2 linked regions of the Loktanella sp. M215 genome follow. The protein of the gene in region 1 binds, or shares a complex with, the protein of each later gene. Links are inferred from orthologs where the notes say so. Each region holds a gene or a part of one and is shown in the gene's direction. Other genes may lie near its edges. The genes, in order: rpsG and tig.

Region 1 (3,180 bases):
CTGCGCGACCTTGTCGTGCGCAAACTGTCGCGGTCGGTGCCGTCGCTGATGGTTTCACTTTCGGCCGCTGTCGGGATCACGGTGTTTTCGGGCGTCGCGTCGATCTGGGTCGATTGGCAGCCCATGTCGGGGCAAGAGGTGTTCCGCCTGGGCGGGGCGACGGTCTTTGTCGTCTTTGGCTACATCTTCTCGGTCGCCGCCATGCGCGTGGGCGAGATCGGATTTGTCGCGCCGTTCCGCTATGCCAGCCTGCTGACGGCCTTGGTGCTGGGCATGATCGTGTTCAAGGAGTTTCCATCGACCCTGACGCTGATCGGTGCGGGAATCGTGGTGGCGACGGGCATCTTCACCCTGTTCCGCGAACAGCAACTGGCCCTGCGCCGCCGGGTCGTACCGGACCGCATCCGCTAGGTTTTGTTGATCTTCGGGCGGTCCGTGCGCAGTGTTGACACCCCCAGTGCAACGGCCTATACGGCCCCTCATCCGGGTCAGGGCGCACTCCGTCCAAATCCGATATCAGAGTTGAAGTGGTCAAGAACCGGGCTGGCAAGGCCTTGTTCCTCTGGAACCCACCGCACCGAACCTCCGGTAAGGGTTCGACTGCGGATTTTTTGTGCTTTTCCGAACGGATTTGCACGCGTCATCAATCCGCGGCCCCCGGTGGTCGCCACACAAGAAAGATGGGGACAACAGCCCAATGCCAACGATCCAGCAGCTGATCCGCAAACCGCGTCAGCCCAAAGTCACCCGGTCGAAATCCATGCACCTTGAAGGCTGCCCGCAGAAGCGCGGCGTCTGCACGCGTGTCTATACGACCACGCCCAAGAAACCGAACTCCGCCATGCGGAAAGTCGCCAAGGTCCGTCTGACCAATGGCTTCGAGGTCATCTCGTACATCCCCGGTGAGAGCCACAACCTTCAGGAACACTCTGTCGTCCTGATCCGTGGCGGCCGTGTAAAAGACCTTCCGGGTGTCCGTTACCACATCCTGCGCGGTGTGCTGGATACCCAAGGCGTCAAAGACCGTAAGCAGCGTCGCTCCAAGTATGGCGCGAAGCGGCCGAAGTAAGAAACTCGGCCGACCCGGGCCTTGCCCGGGGTTTCGCCCGCAACTTGATAAGAGGAAAAAGACATGTCACGTCGTCACGCCGCTGAAAAACGCCAGGTCCTGCCGGACGCCAAGTTCGGTGATACCGTTCTGACCAAATTTATGAACAACCTGATGGTTGACGGCAAGAAAGCCGTCGCCGAACGGATCGTCTACAACGCTTTCGAGCGTGTGGAAGGCAAGCTGAAGAAGTCGCCCGTGGAAGTGTTTCACGAGTGCCTCGAGAACATCAAACCCTCCGTCGAAGTGCGTTCGCGCCGCGTCGGTGGTGCGACCTACCAGGTCCCCGTCGAAGTCCGCCCCGAGCGGCGTGAGGCGCTGGCCATCCGCTGGCTGATCGCCGCTGCCAAAAAGCGCAACGAAAACACGATGGAAGAGCGCCTTGCCGGCGAGCTGCTGGATGCGGTCAACAACCGCGGCACCGCCGTGAAGAAGCGCGAAGACACCCACAAGATGGCCGACGCGAACAAAGCGTTCAGCCACTACCGCTGGTAATTCAGGAGCACCACCACAATGGCACGCGACTATCCTCTGCAGCGCTACCGGAACTTCGGGATCATGGCGCACATCGACGCGGGTAAAACCACGACGACCGAACGCATCCTGTTCTATACCGGCAAGTCCCACAAGATCGGCGAAGTCCACGACGGCGCCGCCACCATGGACTGGATGGAGCAGGAGCAGGAGCGGGGTATCACGATTACCTCTGCTGCGACGACGACCTTCTGGCAGCGTCAGGAAGACCCGACCGCTGACGGCATTTCGGACACGAAGTACCGCTTCAACATCATCGACACCCCCGGCCACGTCGACTTTACCATCGAAGTCGAGCGTTCGCTGGCCGTGCTTGACGGCGCGATCTGCCTGCTGGACGCCAACGCCGGTGTCGAGCCGCAGACCGAAACCGTCTGGCGTCAGGCCGACCGTTACAAGGTTCCGCGGATCGTCTTTGTCAACAAGATGGACAAGATCGGCGCCGATTTCTACAAGTGCGTCAAGATGATCAAGGACCGCACCGGTGCGACCGGCGTGCCGATCAGCCTGCCCATCGGGGCCGAAGACAAGCTGGAAGGCATCATCGACCTGATCAAGATGGAAGAGTGGGTCTGGGAAGGTGAAGACCTCGGCGCAAGCTGGGTTCGCAAGCCGATCCGTGACGATCTGAAAGAGCTTGCCGACGAATGGCGCGCCACGCTGATCGAGACCGCCGTCGACATGGACGACGACGCGATGGAGCAGTACCTGGAAGGCGTCGAGCCCGACGAGGCGACCCTGCGCAAGCTGATCCGCAAGGGCACGCTGTCGCTGTCCTTCGTGCCGGTGGCCGCTGGGTCCGCGTTCAAGAACAAGGGTGTGCAGCCGCTGCTGAACGCCGTCATCGACTTCCTGCCCAGCCCGCTGGACGTGGTCGATTACATGGGCTTCAAGCCCGGTGACGAGACTGAAACGCGCAGCATCCCCCGCCGCGCGGACGACGACATGCCGTTCTCTGGCTTGGCGTTCAAGATCATGAACGACCCCTTCGTGGGCTCTTTGACGTTTACCCGGATCTATTCGGGTCAGCTGAAGAAGGGTGATGCGATGCTGAACTCGACCAAGGGCAACAAAGAGCGCGTTGGCCGGATGATGATGATGCACGCCATCAACCGCGAAGAGATCGACGAGGCGTTTGCCGGCGACATCATCGCGCTGGGTGGTCTGAAGAACACCACGACCGGTGATACGCTGTGTTCGGAAAAGGAACCCGTCGTTCTGGAAACGATGACCTTCCCCGAGCCGGTGATCGAGATCGCCGTCGAACCCAAGACCAAGGCCGACCAGGAAAAGATGGGCGTCGCACTGGCCCGTCTGGCCGCCGAGGATCCGTCCTTCCGCGTGGAGACCGATTTCGAATCCGGTCAGACCATCATGCGCGGCATGGGCGAACTTCACCTCGACATCCTGATCGACCGCATGCGTCGCGAGTTCAAGGTCGAGGCCAACATCGGTGCGCCGCAGGTGGCCTACCGCGAGACGATCGGCCACGAAGTCGAGCATACCTACACCCACAAGAAGCAGTCGGGTGGTTCGGG
Region 2 (3,236 bases), 2.3 Mb from region 1 along the record:
CGCAGAGGATCTGCCGGAGGCGCTGCCGGGCGTGCTGCGCGCCTTGGGCGCATAGCAAAAGGCCGCGCCCCCGAAGGGTGCGGCCTTTGGACTGCATGGGGGGGGCGGGGTCAGACGGCGGCGGAGGCCATTTCGATCCCGTCGGCATACATGATGTGCTGGCGGTCGAAGGTCAGAGTGTAGACCTGCACCTCTTGCGCGTCCTGCAGGGACAGGAATTCGCCGTCGACGAGGCGTGAGGCGGCGACCGTGGCGGTGGGGGCGCCAAAGAGCGCCTCTGCCCGCCAGTCGCGGATGTGGATCTGGGCGCCGGGTGTGACGAGCATATCGCGGTCGGGGCGTGTGTGGCCAAGCGAGCCTGCCTTGATGCGGATCGTGGCGGTGCGCAGGGTCTGCACGGTGACGGCGCGCAGCACGGCCACGCCGGTGTCGCGGGTGATCACGCGGACGCCGGGGGTCAGATGCTCGACCGGGGTTTCACCGTCCAGCGTCATGATCGTCGTGCCGGCGCAGACGCCGCTGATGGCTGCGGTCTGGGTCAGGGTCTCGCGTGTTTTCGTCCCGGTGTGCATGGCGTGTTCCCGCTCTTGGTGGTCTGTGCCTGCATCTGTGGTTCACGACTAAGGCGAAAAAAGGGCAGACTGCCGCCTTTTTCGAAATGCGATTTGCACTCGCATCCGTCTGTCACCTTTGATAGACAGCGCGCAAAGCCGGGGGTGGGTCAAATCCGCCCCCGTTTCACATGCGGGTGTGGCGGAATGGTAGACGCACCAGATTTAGGTTCTGGCGCCGCAAGGCGTGGAGGTTCGAGTCCTCTCACCCGCACCAAAGGTTGAGTAGAAAGAAGGAAAGCCCATGCAGGTCAAAGAGACCCTGAACGACGGCCTCAAGCGCGGATACACGATCACCGTGACGGCGGCGGAACTTGACGACAAGGTTGTCGGCAAGCTGAAAGAAGCGCAGCCCGAAGTCGAGATGAAGGGCTTTCGCAAGGGCAAGGTGCCCATGGCCATGATGCGCAAGCAGTTCGGCCCGCGCCTGATGGGCGATGCGATGCAGGAAGCCATCGACGGTGCGATGAACGAGCACCTGACCTCTTCTGGCGACCGCCCCGCGGCCCAGCCCGAGATGAAGATGGACAACGAAGACTGGAAAGAGGGCGATGACGTCGTCGTCAACGTGACCTACGAAAAGCTGCCCGACGTCCCCGAGACGGACCTGAGCAAGGTCAAGCTGGAGCGTATGGTCGTGAAGGCCGACGAATCTGCCGTCGACGAGGCGCTGAAGAACCTGTCGGAAAGCCCGCAGGCGATGACCTTCGAGGAAAAGAAGGGTGCGGCCAAGGATGGCGATCAGGTTCTGATCGACTTCGTCGGCAAGATCGACGGTGAAGCCTTTGACGGCGGTGCTGGCGAGGATTATCCGCTGGTGCTCGGCTCTAACAGCTTTATCCCCGGGTTCGAGGATCAGCTGCTGAAGGCGAAGGCCGGCGAAGAGAAGGCCGTGACGGTCAGCTTTCCCGAGGATTATCAGGCCCCGCATCTGGCCGGTAAAGAGGCCGTCTTTGACGTGACCGTCAAGGAAGTCCGCGCCGCCAAGGCACCCGAGATGGACGACGAGCTGGCCAAGAAGTTCGGCGCCGAGGATCTGGAGGCCCTGAAGGGTCAGATCCGCGAGCGGCTGGAAGCCGAATACGCCGGTGCGTCCCGCGCGATCGCCAAGCGCAAGCTGCTGGACGAGCTGGATACGCTGGTCGATTTCGAGCTGCCGGCGTCGCTGGTCGAGGCCGAAGCGGGCCAGATCGCGCACCAGCTGTGGCACGAAGAGAACGCAGATCATCAGGGGCACGATCATCCCCAGATCGAGCCCACGGACGAGCACAAGGCGCTGGCCAAGCGCCGGGTGAAGCTGGGTCTGCTGCTGGCCGATATCGGCCAGACCGCAGAGGTGAAGGTCACGGATCAGGAAATGACCCAGGCCGTCATGAACCAGGCGCGTCAGTATCCGGGTCAGGAGCGTCAGTTCTTTGAATTCGTGCAGCAGAACGCACAGTTCCGCCAGCAGCTGCAGGCGCCGCTGTTCGAAGACAAGGTCGTCGACCACATCTTTGACAAGGCCAGCGTGACAGAGAAGGAGGTCAGCAAGGAAGACTTGCAGGCCGCCGTCGAAGCGCTTGAAAACGAAGACTGATCTTCGGTCTTATCGGCTGTAATGATAGAAACGGCACCTCTTTGTGAGGTGCCGTTTCGCGTTGTGCGCTTGTGGTTTCGGCGTGGCGGCGCAATAGTCGATCCCAGCGTCATCGCGTTTTCAGATCTTCATTTCAGTAGGAATTTGCCATGTTTGCGTGGTGTCGACAGAGTCTGACTCTCTGCGTGGCTGTCATGGCCATCGGCGCGGGCGGGTCTGCCATGGCCTGTCCCAATCCGGATCTGGGTGCGGCCAGCATGATCACCAGCAACGGTGCGTCTTTGCGGTTGGGGCAGAACCTCAGGGTCTTTGCGGGCGGGGCGGCGCCTTTGGATGCGTGCAGCTATCTGGGTCTGTCCCGCGTGCCGAAGGCGCAGTTCAACGACGCGCCTGCGCTGGTGGCAGAGTTGGGTGGGATGCAGGGGCTGGCACTGGAGATCGGCGTGTCCAGCCGGTGTGCCACGGCGTTGCTAGTCCAGACCGAAGAAGAGAGCTGGTATTTCAACGACAACGGGCAGGGGCCGGGGCGGCCGCACATGTTGCTGTCGCGGCCGGGCAACGGCACGCTCTCGGTCTGGATCGGGACCGAGGACGGCCAACCCTGCCGCGCGCGCCTGTCGCTAACGACGTTGCTGCGGTGACTTGTGAGGGGGGGCGCTTTGGCGAGCGCCCCCGGTGATCGTTACAGGATCATGCGGTAGACGGCGAAGCCTTCGGGTGTCTCGCCTGCGGGTTCCAGTGTCACGCTTTCGATGGTTTCGGCGTATTGCGCAGCGTTCGGGCCCGTTTCGAACAGGGCCGTGGTGCCGGGCATCGGCTTGAACGACCAGTTGGCGTCGGCGTTGGGGCTGATCGTGCCTTCCTCCACGATATAGCGCACGAGGACGTCGCGGTTGGTGTCCGGCCCTTCGAAGACGATGGTCGTGCCGTCGGCGCCCGGGAAGGTGCCGCCGCCACCGGCGCGGTAGTTGTTGGTGGCCACGATGAACTCTGCCGCGGGGTCGATGGGCTGGCCGTCGAACTTCAGGTCGGTGATGCGATTGGCT

What was found.
Region 2: the proteins of rpsG (region 1) and tig are in contact, whole or in part, in a crystal structure (PDB 3GTY), measured with the Thermotoga maritima proteins. The link is inferred for Loktanella sp. M215 from one-to-one orthologs. Residues at the interface, in WP_004081843.1 of Thermotoga maritima: Lys34, Lys52, Lys55, Glu59, Arg62, Gln63, Glu66, Asn67, Lys69, Val71, Arg95, Ala109, Lys110, Lys111, Gly112, Arg113, Pro114, Glu117, Glu121, Ile124, Ala125, Tyr127, Asn128, Asn129, Thr130, Gly131, Lys135, Asp139, Arg142, Met143; in WP_004081061.1 of Thermotoga maritima: Glu122, Val124, Val129, Leu130, Tyr133, Glu188, Gly259, Ile262, Tyr263, Glu266, Ser270, Glu273, Gln274, Glu277, Arg308, Gln311, Ile312, Ser315, Tyr316, Glu325, Arg329, Arg336, Leu363, Phe366, Trp367, Arg373, Leu377, Arg381, Leu384, Glu387.

What each region holds. Positions count from the first base shown.
Region 1 is NZ_WMEA01000001.1:454,762-457,941, reverse strand. The notes cover bases 2-2,867. They hold rpsG (30S ribosomal protein S7), read left to right. Parts: upstream 2-1,132; coding sequence 1,133-1,603; downstream 1,604-2,867. Other genes in these bases: fusA (elongation factor G), read left to right, coding at 1,622-2,867; rpsL (30S ribosomal protein S12), read left to right, coding at 698-1,069; GLR48_RS02275 (DMT family transporter), read left to right, coding at 2-411. Also shown: more of GLR48_RS02275, read left to right, coding at 1-1; more of fusA, read left to right, coding at 2,868-3,180.
Region 2 is NZ_WMEA01000001.1:2,751,281-2,754,516, forward strand. Bases 101-3,022 are described here. They hold tig (trigger factor), read left to right. Parts: upstream 101-855; coding sequence 856-2,190; downstream 2,191-3,022. Other genes in these bases: GLR48_RS13475 (Hint domain-containing protein), read right to left, coding at 111-572; GLR48_RS13490 (hypothetical protein), read left to right, coding at 2,376-2,831; GLR48_RS13495 (bifunctional 2',3'-cyclic-nucleotide 2'-phosphodiesterase/3'-nucleotidase), read right to left, coding at 2,873-3,022. Outside these bases: GLR48_RS13470 (NAD(P)H-hydrate dehydratase), read left to right, coding at 1-55; more of GLR48_RS13495, read right to left, coding at 3,023-3,236. UniProt on the Bacillus subtilis protein: Involved in protein export. Acts as a chaperone by maintaining the newly synthesized protein in an open conformation. Functions as a peptidyl-prolyl cis-trans isomerase.